Blastococcus saxobsidens DD2: one gene and its partner. The protein of the gene in region 2 interacts with the protein of the main gene of each other region in a pairwise test. Links are inferred from orthologs where the notes say so. Each region holds a gene or a part of one and is shown on either strand. Other genes may lie near its edges. The genes, in order: rpe and eno.

Evidence for each region.
Region 1: the proteins of eno (region 2) and rpe interact in binary tests that used the Escherichia coli proteins (3 or more experiments, as listed by UniProt). The link is inferred for Blastococcus saxobsidens DD2 from one-to-one orthologs.

The regions. Positions count from the first base shown.
Region 1 is NC_016943.1:2,282,246-2,293,841, forward strand. Bases 3,304-6,123 are described here. They hold rpe (ribulose-phosphate 3-epimerase), read left to right. Parts: upstream 3,304-4,287; coding sequence 4,288-4,959; downstream 4,960-6,123. Other genes in these bases: BLASA_RS10780 (RsmB/NOP family class I SAM-dependent RNA methyltransferase), read left to right, coding at 3,304-4,092; ribD (bifunctional diaminohydroxyphosphoribosylaminopyrimidine deaminase/5-amino-6-(5-phosphoribosylamino)uracil reductase RibD), read left to right, coding at 4,956-6,123. Also shown: BLASA_RS10760 (primosomal protein N'), read left to right, coding at 1-506; def (peptide deformylase), read left to right, coding at 1,236-1,781; fmt (methionyl-tRNA formyltransferase), read left to right, coding at 1,778-2,710; more of BLASA_RS10780, read left to right, coding at 2,707-3,303; more of ribD, read left to right, coding at 6,124-6,140; BLASA_RS10795 (riboflavin synthase), read left to right, coding at 6,142-6,765; BLASA_RS10800 (bifunctional 3,4-dihydroxy-2-butanone-4-phosphate synthase/GTP cyclohydrolase II), read left to right, coding at 6,762-8,081; ribH (6,7-dimethyl-8-ribityllumazine synthase), read left to right, coding at 8,078-8,608; BLASA_RS10810 (phosphoribosyl-ATP diphosphatase), read left to right, coding at 8,605-8,868; hisG (ATP phosphoribosyltransferase), read left to right, coding at 8,910-9,776; BLASA_RS10820 (SSI family serine proteinase inhibitor), read left to right, coding at 9,827-10,315; BLASA_RS26270 (DUF2877 domain-containing protein), read right to left, coding at 10,325-11,326. UniProt on the Escherichia coli protein: Catalyzes the reversible epimerization of D-ribulose 5-phosphate to D-xylulose 5-phosphate.
Region 2 is NC_016943.1:756,986-768,629, reverse strand. Bases 3,980-6,847 are described here. They hold eno (phosphopyruvate hydratase), read right to left. Parts: upstream 6,119-6,847; coding sequence 4,841-6,118; downstream 3,980-4,840. Other genes in these bases: BLASA_RS03570 (glycoside hydrolase family 26 protein), read right to left, coding at 6,232-6,847; BLASA_RS03580 (septum formation initiator family protein), read right to left, coding at 4,228-4,830; BLASA_RS03585 (DUF501 domain-containing protein), read right to left, coding at 3,980-4,231. Outside these bases: BLASA_RS03600 (M28 family metallopeptidase), read right to left, coding at 106-1,704; BLASA_RS03595 (uracil-DNA glycosylase), read right to left, coding at 1,875-2,714; BLASA_RS03590 (Ppx/GppA phosphatase family protein), read right to left, coding at 2,763-3,719; more of BLASA_RS03585, read right to left, coding at 3,716-3,979; more of BLASA_RS03570, read right to left, coding at 6,848-7,122; BLASA_RS03565 (glycosyltransferase family 2 protein), read left to right, coding at 7,593-9,440; BLASA_RS03560 (mechanosensitive ion channel family protein), read right to left, coding at 9,478-10,806; BLASA_RS03555 (MazG family protein), read right to left, coding at 10,848-11,644. UniProt on the Escherichia coli protein: Catalyzes the reversible conversion of 2-phosphoglycerate (2-PG) into phosphoenolpyruvate (PEP). It is essential for the degradation of carbohydrates via glycolysis.

The DNA of each region.
Region 1 (11,596 bases), 1.5 Mb from region 2 along the record:
CGCTCCTGCTGGACTCGTGGGCGCTGCTGGGCCGCGCTGACCTGCGCGCGGGGGAGGAGACCCTGCGCCGGTGGACGAACGCTGCCGCCCTCGTGCGTCCGGCGTCCGCCGGAGGGCTGGTCGTCGTGGCCGCCGACGCCGCGCATCCCGTCGTCCAGGCGCTGGTGCGCTGGGATCCGGCCTGGCTGGCCGAGCGCGAGCTGGCCGACCGGCGGGAGCTCGGCTTCCCGCCCGTCACCCGGATGGCGTCGCTGGTCGGGTCGCCGGCCGCGCTGGCCGAGTTCCTCGCGGCCGCCCGGCTGCCCGCCGACGCCGACCTGCTCGGCCCTGTGCCGGAGCGACCCCGGCCCGGCCAGGACGGTGAGCGGGAGCGCTACCTGGTGCGGGTGCCGCGCACCGAGGGGGCTGCCCTGGCGCACGCGCTGGCAGAGGTGCAGGGCGTACGGAGTGCGAAGAAGACTCCCGAGCACGTGCGGGTGCAGCTCGACCCGCTCGACCTGGTGTGAGGACCCGCGTGAAGACGATCGGCCTGCTGGGCGGGATGAGCTGGGAGAGCAGCGCGCTGTACTACCGGCTGCTCAACGAGTCCGTGCGCGAGCGGCTGGGCGGGCTGCACTCGGCGCGCTGCATCCTGCTGTCGGTGGACTTCGCCGAGATCGAACGGCTCCAGGCGGCGGGGAGGTGGATCGAGGCGGGCGCTCTGCTGGCGGCCGACGCCCGCGCGCTGCAGGCAGCCGGAGCCGATGTGGTCGTCCTCTGCACCAACACGATGCACACCGTGGCCGGCGCGGTGGCGGACGCGGTCGACGTGCCGTTCCTCCACATCGGGGACAGCACCGCCGAGGCGGTCACCGACGCGGGGCTCACCCGCGTCGGCCTGCTGGGCACGCGCTACACGATGGAGCAGCCGTTCATGGTGGACCGGCTGGCCGCTGCCGGCCTGGAGGTGCTCGTCCCGGGCGCGGCGGACCGGGAGCTGGTGCACCGGGTCATCTACGAGGAGCTCGTCCGCGGAGTCGTCCGGGACGAGTCCCGGGGGGCCTACCGGGAGGTGGTCGACCGGCTGGTCGCCCGCGGGGCCCAGGGCGTGGTGCTCGGCTGCACCGAGATCGAGCTGCTCATCGGGCCGGACGACGTCGACGTCCCAACCTTTCCGACGACGGCGTTGCACGTGGCCGCGGCCGTCCGGGCCGCGCTGGCGGGAGGCGGGCCGGCGGCCCGCCTACGATCGACGGGTGAGCGTGACCCCGATCCGGCTGTACGGCGACCCGGTGCTGCACCGGCCGGCGGCGCCGGTCGTCGACTTCGACAGGGAGCTCGGACAGCTCGTCACCGACCTGACCGACACCATGCTGGCCGCCGGTGGCGCTGGTCTGGCCGCGCCGCAGATCGGCGTCGCGCTGCGCGTCTTCACCTGGTACGTGGACGGCGAGGTCGGCCACCTGGTGAACCCCGACGTCGCTGCGGTGGGGGAGGAGGAGCAGGACGGGCCCGAGGGGTGCCTGTCCATCCCCGGCCTGCGGTACGACTGCCGCCGGCACCTGCACGTGGTCGCCTCCGGCTGGAACCTGCACGGCGACCCCGTCCGCGTCGAAGGGTCGGAACTGCTGGCCCGCGCCATCCAGCACGAGACGGACCACCTCGACGGCGTCCTGTTCGTCGACCGGCTCGACGAGGTGGCCCGGGCGGCGGCGCTGGGCGAGATCGCCGAAGCCGCGGGGGCCGGCATGGGCGCCTACCTGCCCGTCCCGGCCCCGGTCGTGAAGGTCAGTCCGCATTGAGGCTGCTGTTCGCCGGCACCCCGGCCCCCGCCCTGCCCTCGCTGGAGGCGCTGCTGGCGTCCGACCACGAGGTCGTCGCCGTGCTCACCCGTCCCGATGCCCGCTCCGGCCGTGGCCGGAAGGTGAGCCGTTCCCCGGTGGCCGAGCGCGCCGACGTGGCGGGCATCCCGGTGCTGCAGCCGCGGTCACCGCGGGAGCCGGAGTTCCTCCAGCAGCTGGCCGACCTCGCCGTCGACTGCGCGCCGGTCGTCGCCTACGGCGCGCTGGTGCCGCAGGCCGCCCTGGACCTGCCGCGGCACGGCTGGGTCAACCTGCACTTCTCCCTGCTGCCCGCCTGGCGCGGCGCGGCACCCGTGCAGCACGCGATCATGGCCGGCGACGAGGTCACCGGGGCGTCCACCTTCCTCCTGGAGGCGGGGCTGGACACCGGTCCGGTGTTCGGCACCCTCACCGAGGCCATCGGGCCCCGCGACACCGCGGGAGACCTGCTCGACCGGCTGGCCCGCAGCGGCGCCGGCCTGCTCGTGGCCACGCTGGACGGCATCGCCGCCGGCGTGGTCGAGCCACGGCCGCAGCCGGCCGACGGCATCAGCCTGGCACCGAAGGTCGAGGCCGCCGACGCCCGCGTCGACTGGGCGCTGCCCGCGCACGTCGTCGACCGGCGGGTCCGCGGCGTGACGCCGGCGCCCGGGGCGTGGACGACGTGGCGGGGGGAGCGCTTGCGGCTGGGGCCGGTCTCGCCGCTGCCCGGCGGCCCGTCGCCGGCCGCCGGCGAGGTGCTGGTCGACTCCGGCAAGGTCTACGTCGGGACGGGGAGCGGTGGCGTGCTGCTGGACCTCGTGCAGCCGGCGGGCAAGCGGATGATCCCCGCCGCCGACTGGGCCCGCGGCGCGCGACCGGCGCCGGGCGAGCGGCTGGGGGGCGAGTGACCCCCGCACCCCGGAAGGGCGGCCAGGGCCGGCGCCGGCATCCCGCGACGCGGCGTCCGGTCCTCGACGGTGCCCGGCTGACCGCCTACGACGTCCTCGACGCCGTCACCTCCCGGGAGGCGTTCGCCAACCTGCTCCTGCCGCAGCTGCTGCGCGAGCGGCAGCTCGACCCGCGGGACGCCGGCTTCGCCACCCAGCTGGCCTACGGCGCGCTTCGTGCGCAGGGCACGCTCGACGCGATCCTGACCGGGCTGGTGTCCCGCCCGCTGGCCGAGCTCGACCCGCGGGTGCTGGACCTGCTCCGGCTGGGCGCCTATCAGCTGATCGACCTGCGGGTGCCCTCGCACGCGGCCGTCGACACCACGGTGGACCTCACCCGCGGGATCGTCGGTACCGGCGCCTCGGGCCTGGTCAACGCGGTGCTGCGCAAGGTGGCCGCCGGCGGGGACCGAGCCGCGTGGCTCGAGGCCCTGGGGGCCGAGGGCGACGAGCGACTGGCGCTGGCCACCGATCACCCGCGGTGGATCGTCGACGCCTGGCGGGACGCGCTCGGCGGGGACGACGACCTGGAGTCGGCGCTGCTGGCCGACTTCGCCGCGCCGGAGGTGCACCTCGTGGCACGGCGCATGGACCGCGGTGAGCTGGTGGCCGAGTCGGGGGGCGAGCCCGGCCCCTGGTCGCCGTACGCCGTCCGGCTGGGCGGGGGAGACCCCGGCCGGCTGGCGTCGGTGCGGTCCGGCCGCGCGGCCGTGCAGGACGAGGGCAGCCAGCTCGCCGCACTGCTGCTCCTCCGTGCGCCGATCGAGGGCCGGGAGACGGCGTGGCTGGACATGTGCGCCGGTCCGGGGGGCAAGGCCGGACTGCTGGCCGCGACGCGCCCCGAGGGTGTGCGTCTCACCGCCGCCGACCGGGCGCCGCACCGCGCGGAGCTGGTTCGCCAGACGCTGGGCGACGAGCAGGACACCGAGGTGCTGGCCGCCGACGGCACGCAGCCGCCGTGGGCGCCCGGCTCGTTCGACCGGGTGCTCCTGGACGCACCTTGCACCGGTCTGGGCGCGCTCCGTCGGCGCCCGGAGGTGCGCTGGCGACGGACGGCCGACGACGTCGCTCCGCTGGCCGAGCTGCAGACCCGGCTGCTGGACAGCGCGCTGCGATCGGCCCGTGTGGGGGGCGTCGTCGCCTACGTGACCTGCTCGCCGCACACCGCCGAGACCACCGACGTGGTGGAGCGGGCGGCGCGGCGTGACGACGTCGAGGTGCTGCCGGTGGCCCCGCTCTTCCCCGAGGTACCGGACATCGCGCGGGGTGACCACGGGCAGCTGTGGCCGCACCGGCACGGCACCGATGCCATGTTCATGGCGCTGCTCCGCCGCACCCGCTGATCCGCTGGTCCGCCGATCCGCACGTGTCGGTCCGGGTTCCTGACGACGCGCGACCCGCGCGGTACGGTCGCCGACCTCGTGCTGCAGCGTGAGGTCGGCGACCCCGCGGCGAGGACGGCGGGCCGGTTGCCTGCCCCGGGGCCCCGGCCGGGAGGCGGCACGCCGGTGATCGCGATCCGCCTAGACTCCGCGGACGTGTCCCGGCAACCGTTGATCGCGCCCAGCCTGCTGTCGGCGGACTTCGCCCGCCTCGCCGACGAGGTGGTCCGCGTGGCCGACGCCGACTGGCTGCACGTCGATGTCATGGACGCGCACTTCGTCCCCAACCTGACGCTGGGCCTGCCGGTCGTCCGGGCGATCCAGCGGGTGAGCCCGGTGCCGCTGGACTGCCACCTGATGATCGAGGACCCCGAGCGGTGGGCTCCCGGGTACGCCGAGGCAGGGGCGCGGAACGTGACCGTGCACGCCGAGGCCTGCACCGATCCGCGTGCCGTCGCCCGCGACATCCGGGCCGCCGGCGCCCTGGCCGGCCTGGCGATCAAGCCAGGCACCCCGCTGGCCGACCACCTCGACGTGCTGCGCGACTTCGACACGCTCCTGGTGATGAGCGTCGAGCCCGGTTTCGGCGGCCAGTCCTTCATCGCCGACGTGCTCCCCAAGGTGCGGGAGGCCCGACGGCTGGTCGACAGCGGTGAACTGACCCTGCTGGTCGAGATCGACGGCGGCATCAACGCCGACACCATCGAGCAGGCCGCCGAGGCCGGCGTCGACATGTTCGTCGCCGGGTCCGCCGTCTACGGGGCCGACGACCCGGCGACCGCGATCGCCGCCCTGCGGGCGCAGGCCGCCGCGGCGATGCCGGGATGACCGGCACCGCCGCGGAGGCCCGTGCCAGCGTCCCGGCGCACGAGTCCAGCGCCGGCGTCCCGGCGCACGAGTCCAGCGCCGGCGTCCCGGCGCACGAGTCCAGCGCCAGCGTCCCGGCGCACGAGTCCAGCGCCATGGCCCGTGCCCGCGAGCTCGCGACGACGGTGCTCGGCACGACCAGCCCCAACCCCGCGGTCGGCGCGGTGGTCCTCGCCGCCGACGGCACCGTTGCGGGCGAGGGTGCGACCGCCCCGCCCGGCGGTCCGCACGCCGAGGTGCGCGCGCTGGCCCGGGCCGGGGAGCGGGCCCGCGGCGGCACCGCCGTCGTCACCCTCGAGCCGTGCGCGCACACCGGCCGCACCGGCCCGTGCGCCGACGCTCTGCTGGCCGCCGGCATCGCGCGCGTCGTCGTCGCCGTGCCCGAGCCGACCGAGCTCGCCGGCGGGGGAGCCGACCGGCTCCGGGCCGCCGGCGTCGACGTCGTCGTGGGCGTCGAGCAGGAGGCCGCCGAGCGCGGTGCGCTGGCCGGCTGGCTGACCGGTGTCCGCGAGCAGCGCCCGTACGTGGTCTGGAAGGTCGCGGCCACCCTCGACGGGCGGGTCGCCGCGGCCGACGGCAGCAGCCGCTGGGTCACCGGCCCGGAGGCGCGCGCCGAGGTGCACCGGCTGCGGGCGGGCTGCGATGCCGTCGTGGTCGGCGCGGGCACCGCGCTCACCGACGACCCGCAGCTCACCGTCCGCGACGCCGACGGCCGGGACGCCGACCGTCAGCCGCTGCGGGTGGTCGTCGACCGCCGGGACCGGCTGCCGGCCACCGCCCGGATGCTGGACGACGCCGCGCCCACCCTGGTGAGCCACGCCGCGACGCCGGCGGAGCTGCTGACCGAGCTGTTCGCCCGCGACGTCCGCCGGGTGCTGCTCGAGGGCGGCCCCACCCTGGCCGCGGCCTTCCTGCGGGACGGGCTGGTGGACGAGGCCGTCGTCCACCTCGCCCCGAAGCTGCTGGGTGCCGGGCCCTCCCTGGTCGGCGACCTGGGAATCAGCGGGATCGGCTCGGCGCTGTCCTTGTCGGTCGCCGATCTCACCCCCCTGGGCGGGGACGTGCAGATCCGGCTGCGCCCCACCCGGCACACTGGTGGGGGCACCCGCACCGGCGGGGACGGCACGGACGGAGGCAGCTGAGGTGTTCACCGGCATCGTCGAAGAGGTGGGCACCCTGGCCGGCCGGGAGGAGCAGGGCGACTCCGCCGTCCTCCGCATCCGCGCCCGCACCGTCCTGCAGGACGTCTCGCTGGGCGACTCCATCGCCGTCAACGGCGTCTGCCTCACCGTCACCGGGGTGCAGCCCGACGCCGACGGCGCCGGGATCTGGACCACCGACGTGATGGCCGAGACGCTGCGCCGCAGCAGCCTCGGCTCGGTCACCGACGGCGCCCCGGTCAACCTCGAGCGCGCGGTCAGCCCGCACACCCGGCTCGGCGGGCACATGGTGCAGGGGCACGTCGACGGCGTAGGCCGGATCGTCTCCCGCACGCCCGGCGAGCACTGGGAGGTCGTGCGCGTCGCGCTGCCGGCCGAGCTCGCCCACTACGTCGTCGAGAAGGGCTCCGTCGCCGTCGACGGCGTCTCCCTGACGGTCAGCGCGGTCAGCGCCGTGGCCGACCCCGAGCCCTGGTTCGAGGTCAGCCTCATCCCCACCACCCTCCGCGAGACCACGCTCGGCGCGCGCGCCACGGGGGAGCCCGTCAACCTGGAGGTCGACGTGATCGCCAAATACGTGGAACGTCTGCTGGAGGCACGTCGATGAGTGAGCCCCGTACCCGGCTGGACTCCATCGAGAGCGCCATCGCCGCCATCAAGGACGGTCGGCCGGTCGTCGTCATCGACGACGAGGACCGCGAGAACGAGGGCGACCTGATCTTCGCCTCCGAGCTGGCGACCCCCGAGCTGGTCGCGTTCATGGTCCGGTACACCTCCGGCTACGTCTGCGTGGCCGTCACCGAGGCCGACGCCGACCGGCTCGACCTGCCGCCCATGCACCGGGTGAACCAGGATCGGCTCGGCACCGCCTACACGGTCACCGTCGACGCCCGCGAGGGAGTCACCACCGGCATCTCCGCCGCCGACCGCGCGCACACCATCCGCACCCTGGCCGCCGCCGAGACCACCTCGGTCGACCTCGCCCGGCCCGGCCACGTCGTGCCCCTGCGGGCCCGCGACGGCGGCGTGCTGCGCCGCCCCGGCCACACCGAGGCCGCCGTCGACCTGGCGCTCCTGGCCGGGATGCGTCCCTCCGGCGTGCTCTGCGAGATCGTCAGCGAGAAGGACCCAATCGGGATGGCCCGGAGCGAGGAGCTGCGGGTCTTCGCCGACGAGCACGACCTCTGCCTGGTCTCCATCGCCGACCTGATCGCCTACCGGAAGCGCTTCGACAAGCTGGTGGAGCGGGTGGCCGAGGCCATCGTGCCGCTGGCCCCCGGCACCTTCACCGCCGTCGGCTACTCGAGCTCCTACGACGAGCGGGAGCACGTCGCCTTCGTCTACGGCGAGATCGGCGCCGGCGAGGACGTGCTCGTGCGGGTGCACTCCGAGTGCCTCACCGGCGACGTGTTCGGCTCGCTGCGCTGCGACTGCGGCCCGCAGCTGCAGGCGGCGCTCGCCGCCGTCGCCCAGGAGGGCCGCGGGATCGTGCTCTACATCCGCGGGCACGAGGGCCGGGGGATCGGGCTGCTGCACAAGCTGCAGGCCTACCAGCTGCAGGACATGGGCGCCGACACCGTCGACGCCAACCTCGACCTCGGGCTGCCCGCCGACGCCCGGGACTACGGCACCGGCGCGCAGATCCTGGTCGACCTCGGCGTGCACACCATGCGGCTGCTCACCAACAACCCGGCCAAGCGCGCCGGGCTGGAGGGCTACGGGCTGCGGGTGCTCGGCCGGGTGCCGCTGCCCAGCCACGTGACCGCGGAGAACCTGGGCTACCTGCGCACCAAGCGCGACCGCATGGGCCACCTGCTGGACATCATCGAGCCGGAGACCGAGTCGGGCCCGGCCGACGCCCCGGGGGCCACGACGGTGCCCGGCACGGACGTCCCGCTCGGCCAGGACGAGCAGCCGGCATGAGCGGCGCGGGTGCGCCGCAGGTCGGCGCGGTCGACGCGGCCGGGCTGACGCTCGGCATCGTCGCGACCACCTGGCACGCGGAGCTCACCGACACGCTGCTGGCCCGGGCCGTCGAGGCGGCGAAGGCCAGCGGGATCCCGGCCCCGACCGTCGTGCGGGCGCCCGGCGCCGTCGAGCTGCCGGTGGTCGCCCAGGCACTGGCCGAGCGGCACGACGCGGTGGTGGCCCTCGGGGTCGTCGTCCGCGGCGGCACCCCGCACTTCGAGTACGTCTGCGACGCCGTCACCGCGGGGCTCACCCGGGTGGCGCTGGACGCCGGCAAGCCGGTCGGCAACGGCGTCCTGACCTGCGACACCCAGGAGCAGGCCCGCGACCGGGCCGGCCTCCCGGGGTCGGCCGAGGACAAGGGCTGGGAGGCGGCGATCGCCGCCCTGGCCACGGCCCTCACCCTGCGCGAGCTGCGGGGACCCCAGCAGCGGCAGACCGGCTTCTCCGTGACCCCCGCCGGCCGGGAGGCCCGTTCGTGAAGACCTTCGACACGCTGTTCGCCGAGCTGGCCGAGAAGGTGGCGGCAGGTGACCCGGCCTCGGGCACCGTCACCGCCGTCCGCGACGGGGTGCACGCGGCCGGCAAGAAGGTCGTCGAGGAGGCCGCCGAGTCCTGGATGGCCGCCGAGCACGAGGGCGCCGACCGCACCGCCGAGGAGATCAGCCAGCTGCTCTACCGGGTGCAGGTGCTCATGCTGGCCCGGGGCCTGACGCTCGACGACGTCTACGCTCACCTCTGATCTTCCCGACCCCGCACCCCGACCCGAGGAGTTCCCGCACCGTGCTGCGCATCGCCGTGCCCAACAAGGGCGTCCTGAGCGAGCCGGCGGCGGAGATGCTCGCCGAGAGCGGCTACCGCCAGCGCCGTAGCACCAAGGACCTCGCCGTCCTCGACCCGGAGAACGACACCGAGTTCTTCTACCTGCGGCCGCGGGACATCGCGGTGTACGTGGCCGCCGGCACGCTGGACGTCGGCATCACCGGCCGCGACATGCTCCTGGAGACCGCCCCGGCCGACGGCGAGGGGCCGGCCGCCGTCGAGGTCATGCCGCTGGGCTTCGGCCACTCGTCGTTCCGCTTCGCCAGCCCGGTGGAGTCGGACATCGAGCGGGTCGACCAGCTGGCCGGCAAGCGGATCGCCACCGCGTACCCGGTGCTGCTCCAGCGCTTCCTCGACGACGCCGGGATCAGCGCGGGCGTGGTGAAGCTCGACGGCGCGGTGGAGACCGCCTGCCGGCTCGGGGTCGCCGACGCGGTCTGCGACGTGGTGGAGACCGGGACGACGCTGCGGGCCGCCGGGCTGCACATCATCGGCGACCCGGTGCTCACCAGCGAGGCCGTCCTGGTGCGGAGGCAGGGCGCCGAGGAGATCCCCGCCGTCGCCCAGCTCCGGCGTCGGCTGCGGGGCGTCCTGGTGGCCCGGCAGTACGTGATGCTGGACTACGACTGCCCCAACGACCTGCTGGAGAAGGCCACCGCCGTCACCCCCGGGATCGAGGGGCCGACGGTGAGCCCGCTGCAGACGCCGGGGTGGTCGGCGGTGCGGGCGATGATCGCGCGCACGGAGACCAACCGGGTGATGGACGAGCTGTGGGAGCTCGGCGCCCGCGCGATCCTGGTCACGAGCATCCACGCCTCGCGGATCTGAACGCCGTGCCCGCCGGGCAACTTTTCGCCGCCTCCGTTCGTCGGACCGTCATGCGACGTCTGCTGCCCCTGCTGCTGTTCGCGTCGGCGGTCGTGCTCGGTGGCTGTGCCTCGGCCGACCCCGAGCCTGACGGGACCGGCGGTGCGGTGGCGGGATCCGGCGGCGCCGTCCCCGACACCGGGAGCGGCTCGGGGATCTCCCAGGCGGAGAACGACCTGCGGATCGAGGTCGACCTCGGCGACGGAGTGGCCCCGCAGACCTGGACGCTCACCTGCGTCGGGTCCGTCGAGGGCACCCACCCCCGGGCCGCAGACGCCTGCGCGCACCTGGACGGCATGACCGAGCCCTTCGCGCCGCTGCCCGAGGATCTGGTGTGCACCGAGCAGTACGGCGGCCCGCAGACCGCGCACATCACCGGTCGGTGGCGCGGCGAGCCGGTCGACCTGGAGCTGTCCCGGGTGGACGGCTGCCGGATCTCCCAGTGGGACTCGTTCGGTCCCGTCCTGCCGGTGCCCGTGGGCGTGGAACCGCTGGGCTGAGCCGCGGAGTCAGCGCTCGCGCGCCGTGCGGTCCACGAGGTCGATCGCCGTGGACAGGCCCAGGGCCATCGCCCGGCCGCTGGTCGAGCCGGTGGCCAGCAGCCGCTCGATCGCCGGCGCCAGCGGTCGCTCGCCGACCAGTCCCTGCAGCACCCCGGCGTACTCGCCGCTCACCCGGCCGGCGGACGCGTGCCGGAGCAGCGCCCGGGACAGCTCGGTGGTGCGGCCGGCCGCCAGCGAGCAGACGCCGGCGGCGAACCGCTCCGCGGCCGGATGCCCGAGCAGCACCAGCCCCGCGATGGTGCCGGCCATGACGTCGTCCCCGGCCGGGGTGAGCCCGGGGCCCAGCCCGATGAGCCGGGTGGCGGTCCGCAGCGCCGCCTCCAGGTCGGCCCGGCGCACCGCTCCGCGCAGCGCGGCCAGCGGGCCGCCGGGACCGGTGGGCAGTCCGGGCAGGGTGAAGGCGCTGTGCGGCATGCCGTCCCCGTAGAGCGTGTTCCGCAGCTGCCGGACGCCCTCGGGCAGCAGCGCCGGGCGTCCCCCGGGCAGCCGGGGACGGGGGTTCCACCAGGCAGCCGCGCTGACGGCCAGTTCACCGATGACGATCCGGCCGCCGCCCACCTCCGCGGGCGCACCGGGGGGCAGCCCCACCAGCGGGCGACCGTTGCTGGGCCGGAAGAGGACACAGCCCAGCGGCAGACGGGCGGCGTCGCTGGTCAGCACACCGACGACGTCGCCGCCCCGCTCGCCGGTGACCTGGACGTAGACCGCGGCCGGCCCGGTGAGCAGGACGCGCGCCGGGCGGACGGGCCCGCGCAGGAGGTCGGCGACGCCGGTGCTCGCCGCGGCCGGTACGGCGGACGCGCACTTCGCGGCGGGGGCGGTCCGGGCGGTGGCCCGGGCCGATTCGCGGGGGAGCGGGATCGTGGGGACGCCGGCTCGGGCGGCGTGGCCGTGCAGTGCAGCCTCGCCGCGGCTGATCCGGACTTCGGTGTCGTCGATCGCGCGCATGGGTCGCCCTCCACCCGTCGGAACGAACGGACGCCGGCGGATCGACGCTCCGTCGCTCGATCCACCCCCTCACGGGGACGGTGCGCGGCGTCCCGGGGGAGCGCCTACCATCCAGCGAGCGGGTGGATCGGGTCGAACCTAAGCGGCGCGTCGCACGCCCTCTTATGGCGGATGTCGCCAAGAATAGGGTGCGGCGTCCAGGGACACCTGACAGGATCCTGCGGTATGGCACCCTGGATGACGACGGAGAAGGGGATGCCTCGTGACCCA
Region 2 (11,644 bases):
CGGGGGCCCGAGGGCACGCTAGTCGCGCGCCGACGGCAGCGGCGCCGCCCCTCCCGGAGAAGGGACGGCGCCGCCGGTCGGTCAGGCGCTGGCGGTCAGCGCCGATCAGGCCGTCTCGCCGCGGTCGTGGTCGTGGTCGTGCTCCAGGCCACCACCCTCGCCACCACCCGGCGCGAGCCGGTGCTCCCGGTCCTCCGGGTCACCGGCGTAGGTCCCGCCGGGGACCTGCTGACCGGTCACACCGTTCACGGCCCGTGTCGTGTAGGCGAGCGTGAGGATCGAGTAGGCGATCGCATCGGCGTTCTGGTCGAGCGCGTCGAGGTCCAGGTTCCCGATGTCGTCGCACTCCTGGTGGTAGCACGGGTCGTAGGCCACCCCGGCCTCGCCGTCGTACGCCTCGGCCTGGTAGGGCTGCATGACGCCTTCGGCGCCGGTGAACAGACCGCCCGACGGGATCCCCGCCAGCGCGAACGCCTGGTAGTCGCTGCGGCCGCTGAACTCGGTGCCCTCGTAGAAGAGGTCACGGGATTCGTAGAAGTCCTCGAACACGTACTCGATCTGCGCCGAGCCCTCGGGGACGACGAAGTTCGGCTGGAACGAGGACTGGTCGCCGTCGTAGATGAACCGGGCGAAGTTCGGCGACGCCACCATGTCGAAGTTCAGGTACAGGGCGATGTCCTCGATCTGGGCGTCGCTGAGCGAGTTGACGTAGTACGTCGACCCGATGAGGCCGAGCTCCTCGGCGCCCCACCACGCGAAGCGCACCGTGTTGGCCGGCTTCACCTTGGCGATGCTCTCGGCCACCTCGAGCAGCGCGGCGCTGCCGCTGCCGTTGTCGTTGATGCCCGGCCCCACGGCCACCGAGTCCAGGTGCGCGCCGGCCATGACGACGTTGCCGGAGGTCCGGCCGGGGAGCTCGGCGAACACGTTCTCCGTCTCGCGGATCCCGCTGACCGTGTCGATGGACAGGCTCAGCGTGGCATCGGCGAGCGACTCGCCGATGGCCGTGGTGGTGAACAGCGCCGGGATGCCCACCGGTGCACCGAGCGTGCCGTTGATCAGCCCCTCGTTGCCGGGCGTACCGCTGTTGTAGATGACCACGGCGCTGGCGCCGGACGCCTCCGCGTTGGCCGCCTTGGTGCCGAAAGTGCAGCCGCCGCGACGGACGAGCGCGATGTCACCGTCGACCAAGCCCGCGAAGTCGGTGGCCTCACAGCCACTGGTGGTGGTGGCGGGGTCGACCGCGACCGCGGTACCGGTGACGTCCGCTGCGCCGGAGAAGCTCATGTCGGAGAAGTCGGAGCCGTAGGCGAAGGACCGCGCCGTGGGCGCGGTCTGGACCAGCGTCGGGGTCCCGACCAGCTCGTAGTAGGGGAACTCGAACGCCTGCCGGGTCACCGCGTAACCGGCGGCCTCGAGGCGCGCCTGCACGTAGTCAGCCGAGGCGTCGTAGCCAGGAGTGCCCGAAGCCCGCGTGCCGCCGTTGGCGTCGGCGACCGCCTGGAAGGCCTTGAGGTGGTCCATGGTGCCGTCCAGCGTGACGCACTCGAGCAGCTTGGCGACGGTGTTGTCGTTCCGGCTGTCACAGCCCGGGCCGGCCGCGCCGGCCGGGAAGCTGGTGGCGACGCTGCCGGCCAGCGCGAGCATCCCCGCCGCCGACGCGGCGACGAGCCGCGAGCGACGGGGTGCGGTGGATGGGGTCATGGGAGAGAGCCTCCTTCGCGATGGCGTGCGCCGCTCTGCGCACGCCCCCATGCACTCTCTGTGAGTGACCACACCGTGTCAACTGCTTGACACTTTCCGTGAAGTGTGCAAGGAGTGAGCAGGTCGCCTCGCACCGTGACGCCGCTGGGCGTCCATGGGCGCAGGGGCGATCACGGGCGGTGGTGCTCCTGGCGGCCCTGCCGCGGTGTCCCGATCGGCCGCGGGAGCCCGCCGTCACCGAGGGGCGGCGCCGATCCGGCCAGCTCCGTCGCCCGGGACAGCACGGCGTCGAGCATCGGCTCGGTGAGCTTGCCGGTGAAGGTGTTCTGCTGGCTCACGTGGTAGCTGCCCAGCAGGGTTAGCGGCCCGCCGGGACCGTCCAGCGCCACCTCCACGCCGTGCCCGAACGCCGGGCGCGGCCGGGGCAGCGCGTATCCGGCGGCGGCGAGCACCGGCCACAGCGCCGTCCAGCCGAAGCCGCCGAGCACCACGATCACCCGCAGCCGCGGCAGCAGCTGCAGCTCGCGAGCCAGCCACGGTGAGCAGGTGTCCCGCTCCTCCGGCGTCGGGGCGTTGGCCGGCGGCGCGCAGCGGACCGACGCGGCCACCCGGACGTCGGTGAGCTCCAGCCCGTCACCGATGTGCGTGGAGGTGGGCTGGTTGGCCAGCCCGGCGCGCCAGAGCGCGGCGAAGATCCAGTCCCCGCTGCGGTCGCCGGTGAACACCCGGCCGGTCCGGTTGCCGCCGTGCGCGGCCGGCGCCAGCCCGACGACGGCGATCCGTGCGTCGGCCGGGCCGAGACCAGGGACCGGCCGGCCCCAGTAGTCCTGGTCCCGGAACGACGCGCGCTTGATCCGCGCGACCTCCTCCCGCCAGGCCACGAGCCGGGGGCAGGCGTAGCAGCCGGAGATCCGGTCGTCGAGCACGGCGAGGTCGCGGACCGCACGGGCCGCCCGGGCCACGCCCGCCGGCGTGCGGGTGACGGGGAAACCCCCGGCGTCTACCGGCATAGGAGGCTATGCACCCCCGCGGGGGTCGGAGGACGTAGGCATGGCTTCCTATGCCTGGGCCCGGGCCAGCCGCAGGGCGATGCCGTCGAGGATGTCGTGCTCGCTCACCGCCAGCTCGGGCATCCCGAACTCGTCCATCAGCACCCGCAGGATGAGCGCGCCGGCTCCGATCACGTCGACTCGGCCGGGGTGCATGACCGGGGAGGCGGCGCGGCGCTCCCGGGTCGCCGCGAGCAGATCGGCGGAGACCTGCCACACGTCCCCGACCGGGACGCGCGACCCGTGGATCGCCTCGGAGTCGTAGGCGGGCAGCTCCAGGGCGAGCGCCGCGACGGTGGTCACCGAGCCGGCCAGCCCGACCAGGCTCGCCGCCCGGTCCACCGGCACCTCGGCGACGACGTCGGCCAGCGCGGCGCGGATGTCGCGCTCGGCCAGGGTCACCTGCTCGGCCGCCGGCGGGTCGTCGCGCAGGTGCCGCTCGGTGAGCCGCACGCAGCCGATGTCCACCGACCGGGCGGCGATGACCCCGCCGCCGTCCCCGAGCACGAACTCCGTCGAGCCGCCCCCGATGTCCACCACCAGGTACGGCGGCCGGGGCGGCTGCAGCCCGTGGGCGGCGGCCGCGGCGTCGACCGAGCCGGTGGCGCCGAGGAAGGACAGCTCCGCCTCCTCGCGCCCGGTGACCACGTCGGGCAACCGGCCGAGGGTGGCCCGCACCATCTCCTCGAAGTCGGCGCGGTTGGCCGCGTCGCGGGTGGCGCTCGTGGCGACCATCCGGACGTCGGTCGCACCCAGCTCGCGGGCCTGCGCCGCGTACTCGGCGAGCACCAGGCGGGTGCGCTCGATGGCCTCGGGCGCGAGCCGGCCGGTGGCGTCGACCCCCTGGCCCAGCCGCACGACCTCCATCCGGCGCAGCAGGTCGGTGTGCGCCCCGGTGGCGGGCACGTCGGCCACGAGCAGCCGGATGGAGTTGGTGCCGCAGTCGATCGCCGCGACCCGCGTCACGCGCCGGCCCCGTCGCTGGGCCCCTCGGGCAGGGCGCACGGGCCCTTGGCCCACCACTCCCCCATGCCCTCGACCGCGCGGTCGCCGATCGGGTTGACCCCGGGCCCGGCCGCCAGCGCGTGACCGGCCAGGGCGTGCAGGCACTTGACCCGGTCGGGCATCCCGCCGGCGGTGGCGCGGGTGGGCAGCACGTCGCGGGCGTTCCGGGTGGCGAGGTAGGCCTCGTGCGCAGCCCGGTAGCCCCCGGCCAGCTCCGGGTCGGTGGCCAGCTCGTCCTGCCACTCCCGCATCCGGCCGGCGGACTCCAGCCGGCTGGCGGCGGCCGAGGCACGCGGGCAGGTCAGGTAGTACAGGGTGGGGAACGGCGTGCCGTCGTCCAGCCGCGGTGCGGTCTCCACGACGTCGGGCTGGCCGCACGGGCAGCGGTGCGCCACGGCCACCAGCGCCCGCGGGGGGCGGCCCAGCTGCCGGGCGACGACCTCGCGGTCCTCCGGGCTCACCGGCTCGCTCACTGCGCTGCCCCTTCCGTGCCGGGCCGATCCGGTCCGCCCGCTGCGTCCGCGTCGGCCACCGACCGCAGCAGCGTCTCGTACCAGGACACCGGCTCCGGCTCCTCGGCGGCGGCGGCCAGCGTGCCGGCGTCGCCCTCGACGGCCTCGCCGTCGACGACGATCACCAGCCGGTCACCGGGCAGCACGTAGGAGAGCCGCTCGCGCGCCTGCCGCTCGGCGTACGCGGGATCGGCCTGCCGGTCCAGCTCGGTCTCCAGCTCGGCGGCCCGCTGGTCCAGCGCCTCCCCCTCGGCCACGAGCCGGGCCAGTTCCGCCTGCCCGGCCAGGTACTGGCGGATCGGGCCGGCCAGGGTGAGGGCGAGCAGCAGCACCAGTCCGACCAGGACCACGGCGCGGCCGGTGAACAGCGGCCGGCGGCGAGCCGCGGCCGGGGTGGCAGGACGCCGCTCGGGACGGCGGTTGGGACGCCGCCGCCCGGGCCGGCTCGAGGTGCCCGACCGCAGGCCGGTGCGCACCGGGCGGGTGGTGTGGACGCGCGGCACCCGGCCGGTGGCGCGCCGTCCGTCCCCCCCGCCCCGCCGGCCCGGAACGTTGCTCATCGGCCGCTGATCAGACCTTCAGCCGCGGAAAGGCCGACGCGCCGGCGTACCGGGCGGCGTCGTCGAGCTCCTCCTCGATCCGCAGCAGCTGGTTGTACTTGGCGACGCGCTCGCTGCGGGCCGGGGCACCGGTCTTGATCTGCCCGCAGTCGGTGGCGACGGCGAGGTCGGCGATCGTGGTGTCCTCGGTCTCGCCGGAACGGTGGCTCATCATCGAGCGGTAGCCGTTGCGGTGGGCCAGGTTGACCGCGTCGAGGGTCTCGGTCAGCGTGCCGATCTGGTTGACCTTGACCAGCAGCGCGTTGGCGGCACCGCGGGCGATGCCGTCGGCCAGCCGGATGGGGTTCGTGACGAACAGGTCGTCGCCGACGATCTGCACCCGGTCGCCGAGGGCGGCGGTCATCGCGATCCAGCCGTCCCAGTCCTCCTCCGAGAGCGGGTCCTCGATGGAGACGATCGGGTAGGCGTCGACCAGGCCGCGGTAGTAGTCGACCAGGTACTCGGCCGAGCGGGACTGGCCCTCGAAGTCGTAGCCGCCGTCGGTGTGGAACTCGGTCGCGGCCACGTCGAGGGCGAACGCGATGTCCGACCCCAGGGTGTAGCCGGCCTTGTCGACCGCCTCGGCGATGAGGTCGAGGGCGTCGCGGTTGCTCGGGAGGTCGGGGGCGAAGCCGCCCTCGTCACCCAGGCCGGTGGCGAGCCCGCGGCCCTTCAGCACCGCCTTGAGCGCGTGGTAGGTCTCGGTGCCCATGGTCAGCGCCTCGGCGAAACTGCCGGCACCCACGGGTGCGATCATGAACTCCTGGACGTCGACGTTGCTGTCGGCGTGGGCGCCACCGTTGAGGATGTTCATCATCGGCACGGGCAGCAGGTGCGCGGACGGGCCGCCCACGTAGCGGAACAGCGGCAGGCCGGTGGAGTCCGCGGCGGCCCGCGCGACGGCGAGGCTGACGCCCAGGATGGCGTTGGCGCCCAGGCGCGACTTGTCCGGCGTCCCGTCGAGGTCGAGCAGGCGCTGGTCGACCAGCCGCTGCTCGGTGGCCTCGTAGCCGACCAGCTCGGGGCCGATGACGTCGAGGACGCCGTCGACGGCCTTGGTGACGCCCTTGCCGCCGTAGCGGTCGCCGCCGTCGCGCAGCTCCACGGCCTCGAAGGCACCTGTGGAGGCCCCGCTGGGCACGGCGGCCCGGGCGATCGTCCCGTCGTCGAGGGCGACCTCGACCTCAACGGTGGGGTTTCCGCGCGAGTCCAGGATCTCCCGCGCGCCTACGGCATCGATGCTCGGCACGGGGGCAGCCTAACCAGCCGCGCGCGCCGGACCATGCCGACCACGCACAGCTCGCCACTGGTGCCGGCGGAGAACGAGTTCTGGCTGGCCTCTCCCGCCGGCGTCGGGTAGGGCTACCGGACGGTCGGGCGGGCGTGGAACCCGGTGCGCCAGGCGGTCGCCGCGTCAGGGTCCGGCTCGATCCGCCAGTCGACTCCGGTTCCCCGATCGACGTGGTGGAACCAGACCACGCCCGCGATCTCGGGCCGGTTCGGCAGCTCGCCGAGCATGGCGGCCAACCATTCCGCCTTGCTGCCGCCTCGGTCCGAGCTGCCGATCTCGGCGATCCACAGCGGCCGATCGGTGATCGACCGCAGCGCGGCGATGCTGGCGTCGAACAGCGAGCCGAACGTGCGCCAGTGGGTGGTGAACCCGCCGCGGGTCTGCTCGCCCCAGTTGTAGTTGCTGACCCCGACGGCGTCGACGTGGTCGTCCCCGGGGTACAAGGGGCCGAACGGGGCGGAGCCGGTGTAGAGGGCGTTCGGTGCCCACAACCACTCGACATTCGTCACCCCGAGCGCGGCGAATCGGTCGTGGACGTGCATCCATGCGGGGACGAACTGCGCCACCTGATTGCCGTTCGTTCCTACGGACCACGGGTACCAGTTCCCGTTCATCTCGTGCATCAGCCGGATCGTGACGGTGTACGGGAGATCTTTGATGGACGCCGCGAACATGTCGATGTAGCGGTCGTGCGCGCCGGCGACGATCGACGCGAGCGTGTAGTCAGGCTGATCGGTGGCCGAAGCGTCGGGATCCCAGGGCTCCCACGTGATGGACAGGCGGGCTCCCCGCGCCGCCACGCTTTCGGCGAGCTTCCGGTCCAGCGGGCGATCGCGCGACCACTGCTCGAAGACGTCGAACACCTCCGGACGCGTGCCGGTGGCGGTGATGAACCGATCGAGGTCTGTCACCGAGCCGGCGGAGATGCCGAGTACCGGGCGCTGGGTGGGCTGGTCGGGCATGGGGGGTGGCACCTCGGAGTCCGGGGAGGTGGGCGCGGCGGGTCCGGCGCAGCACGGTGCCGAAGACGGTGCACGACCCGCCGGCTGCGCACTGGGAGACGCCCATGCGATGTAGACGGGCAGCGCCAACACTGCCAGGCAGGTGACCGCGAGCCACCAGGGCCTCCGGGCGCGACGAGCCTCGGGTCGCCGAGACGTCCGGGGGAGGATGCGCACTCTGCTCCATCGGCTGAAACGGCTCCGGTCTGAAGTGCGGCTCCTACCGCGGGCTGGCGCGGCCAGTGACGGGGCGTCCACCCGCAGCGTGGCCCGACGTGCACACCCTTCCGAGTGGGACCGCGGCCCGATCGCTCATCGGGCGGCCCCCGTCGGCCGACGTCCACCGTGTGAAGGATCAGACTCCCCAGCCGCCGCACGGGTTCACGGAACGCCGGCAGTCCGGGCGGTTGTACGGCCGTACCGCAACGGAGGTGACCGGCAGGCTCCACGGTTATGAGGACCAGGTGCGCTATCGCGACGCGTTGACTCCGCGGCAGCGCCGGAGCGTGCTGGCGCTGGGCTGGTTCCACGTCGTCCTCGCCGCCGCCCTCATCTGCTACCTGCTGGTGCCGGACAACCTTCCCCGCCTGGGAGCGGGGATCGTGGTCGACACGGTGACCGTGGCCGGGCTCGCCATGATGGTGCTGCTGCAGCTGATCGCCGGTCTGCGCACCTGGACGATCACCTACCACGCGGGACGGGCGCGCGACCCGATCCCCATGCGCCCCCGCCCGGGACTGCGGGTCGCCGTCCTCACGACGATCGTGCCGGGCAAGGAGCCGGTAGAGCTCGTCATGGCCACCCTGCGGGCCATGACTCGCATCCGCCACGACGGGCACCTCGACGTCTGGCTGCTCGACGAGGGCAACGACCCGGAGGTCCGACGACGCTGCGCGGAACTGGGCGTCTTCCACTTCAGCCGGAAGGATCGGCCGGAGTGGAACCAGCCGAGCGGGCCCTTCCGCGCGAGGACCAAGCACGGCAACCACAACGCCTGGCGTAGCCAGTACGAGCACAGGTACGACGTCGTGGCGCAGATGGACCCCGACCACGTCCCGTTCCCGAACTTCCTGGAGCGCACGCTGGGGTACTTTTCCGACCCGGACGTGGCCTTCGTCGTCGCGCCCCAGGTTTACGGCAACCTGCAGGAGTCCTTCGTCGCTCGAGGTTCGGCCGAGCTGGCCTACCTCTTCCACGGGATCATCCAACGGGGCGGGAACGGCCACGGCGCACCACTGCTGATAGGGACCAATCACCTCTACCGGCCCGCGGCATTCGCCCAGATCGGCGGCTACCAGGACTGCATCATCGAGGACCACCTGACCTCGATGGTGGTCTACAGCGCGGTCAACGAGGCGACCGGCGGGAACTGGAAGGGCGTCTACACCCCCGACATCGTGGCGGTCGGAGAGGGGCCGGCCACCTACTCGGACTTCTTCAGCCAGCAGAAGCGCTGGGCATACGGCATCTGGGAGATCGCCCGCCGGCATTCCCCGCGCATCTTCCCGCTGATGCGGACCCGGCAGCAGCGGTTGTCCTTCTTCGCGCTGCAGACCCACTACCCCACGACGGCGATCGCCTGGGTCGGCGGTGTGAGCCTCTCGGTCCTGTACCTGGTGGGCGGCGTGACGGTCACCCACCTGCCGGTCATGGAGTGGTCGCTCCTGTTCGGTGCCAACCTGCTGGTGGGGATGGGCTTCGCCTTCTGCATGCGCCGCTTCAACCTGGTGGAGCACGAACGGAGGTCCTGGGGACTGTCCGGCATGTTGCTGGACCTGATCACCGCACCGGTCTTCGTCGCGGCCGCGGCCGCGCAGCTGGCCGGCCGACCCCTGGTCTATGTGGTCACCGCCAAAGGCAGCGCCGCCACCGGTGACACGTGGCGGACCTTCCGACCGCACCTGTTCTGGCTGGCCGTGGCGGTCGGTGCCATGGTCACCGGCAGGCTGCTCGACCACGATTATCCTGCGCTCTACGTCTGGGCGGGCATCACCGCGCTCCTCTGCACGCTGCCCCTGGCGCAGGTGTACGTCACTCGCACGGCCGAGGCCGTGCGCTTCGCCCGGATGCGCCCGGTGCTCCCGCACCGACGGATCGGCGATGCCCTCATCGCTCAGGGGATGCTCAGCAACGCCCAGCTGCGGGACCTGCTGGACCTGCAGGCGACCATGGAGGAGGAGTGGACGCGGCTCGGCGACCTGGCGGTCAGCGAGGGCTACATCAGCCCGGCCGAACTCTCCGCCGCGCTCGGTATGCCGGCCGGTGCCCTGGCCCGCTGACGGCGACCCGGGTCCGGGGCACCGCACCGCGCCGCGCTCAGCTGCCGCGCGCCGGGTGGTCCTCGTCCGGGGGTCCGGGAGTGGTGTCGCGGTCGGCGACCTCCTCCTGGCTGGGGCCGGCGAAGGCCCGGGAACGCTCCCGCGCCTCGGTGCTCCCGGTGAACAGCGAGCTGTCGGTCGCCGACGGCGCGGCCGCTCGCCGGTCCGCCCGCGCGGCCGACGGGGCGGCGGCGGCCCCCTCGACGCGCACCCGCGGCAGCCCCGAGGGGTGCTCCCGCTGCAGCCAGCCGACCAGCTGCTCGCGCACATGGCAGCGCAGGTCGAACAGGGTCCCGGCGTCCTGCGCGCTCACCAGCACCCGCGCCCGCACCACCGAGCCGACCGCGTCGGTCACCTGCAGCACGCCCACCCGGCGGTCCCAGAGCTCCGGGCCGCGGCCGCCCTCGTCCTCCAGCAGCCGGTGCAGCTCGGTGCGCATGTCGTCGAAGGGCACCGTCCAGTCGACGTCCAGCTCCACCGCGCCGAGGACGGCCGACTCCTTGCGGGTCCAGTTCTCGAACGGGGTGGTGGTGAAGTAGGTCGACGGCAGGACCAGCCGGCGGTCGTCCCAGATGTGGACGACGACGTAGGTCAGCGTGATCTCCTCGATCCGCCCCCACTCGTCCTCGACCACCACGACGTCGTCCACCCGGATCGCGTCGGTGAAGGCCAGTTGCAGCCCGGCGAAGACGTTGGCCAGCGAGGTCTGCGCGGCCAGGCCGGCGACGATCGAGATGACCCCCGCGCTGGCCAGGATGCCGGCGCCGGCGGCCCGGGCGGTCGGGAAGGTCAGCAGCATCGCGCCCACCGTCAGGATGACGACCAGCACGATCGCCAACCGGCGCAGCAGGCCGATCTGCGTCCGGACCCGGCGGGCGTGCCGGTTGTCGACGACGTCGACGTCGTACCGGGCCAGCGCCAGGTCCGCGGCCACCTGCACCGCGACCGTCAGCAACCAGCCGACGGTCGCGATCAGGGCCAGCCCGAGCACCCGCACCGCCGGATCCCGCCAGCCGCCCAGCTCGGGCCCGGCGTCCAGCACCACCGTGACGGCGATGAGGACCAGCAGGGTGCGCAGCGGCGTCCGGCCGCGACGGGACAGGTCGGCGGCGACCACCGACGTGCGGGCCAGCCGGCGCACCAGGACGCCGATCAGGACGCCGACCAGCCACGCGGCGAGCGCGGCGGCAGCGACGAGCGCCAGCACCTGCCACGTGTCGTCGGGCACCAGGCTCTCCACCTCCTCGACGGCGGCGGCGAGCGGTGCGGACGCGGGGGCCGGCTCGGACAGGGCGACGCTCCTTCCTGCGGACACGAGGGGTACCACCCGACCACGCTAGGGCCTGCGGTGTCCGTGCACCGGCACGGTCAGCGCCGGGCGCGGTCGGCCGCCTCGGCGTCCAGCTCGCCGGCGTACCGGCGGACCGCCTCGCGCAGCGCGTCCTCGGCGTCCCAGCCCCGGGCCTCGGCCGCCGCCACGACCGCGAGCAGCCGCTCGCCCAGTTCCTCCGGGCTCTGCGCGGACAGCTCGGCCGCCGCTGGGGTGGGCAGTCCGGCCCGGCCGGCCCGGCGGACCAGCGCCGCGCCCCACGAGGCCGCCGGCTGCGAGCGGGAGACCCCCTCGGTCGGCGAGCGGCGCTGCTTCTCGGCCTGCTTGATCGCCTCCCAGCCGGCCTCCACCTGGGCTATGTCCGGGCGTGGCCCCGCGTCACCCGCGTCGCCGAACACGTGCGGGTGCCGGCGGACCAGCTTGTCCACCAGGTCACCGGCCACGCCGTCCACGTCGAACCGGCGCGGCGCCCCCGCCTCGGCCGCGACCCGGGCGTGGAAGACCACCTGCAGGAGCACGTCGCCCAACTCCTCGCGCATGGCGGTCGGGTCCTCGTCGACGATCGCGTCGTAGGCCTCGTGCGCCTCCTCCAGCAGGTAGCCGCGCAGCGAGGCGTGCGTCTGCTCGGCGTCCCAGGGGCAGCCGCCGGGCGAGCGCAGCCGGTCCGTCACTGCCACGACGTCGAGCAGCCGGGCCCCGGCCGGCTCGGGGGCCCCGTCGACCGTCTCCACCCCCGGGACCGGCTCCGAGGCGGGGGTGAGCAGCACGACGTCGCCGGGCAGGGCGCCGGCGGCGGCCGCGTCGGGGACGTCGGTGACGGCGAAGCCCTCGGCAC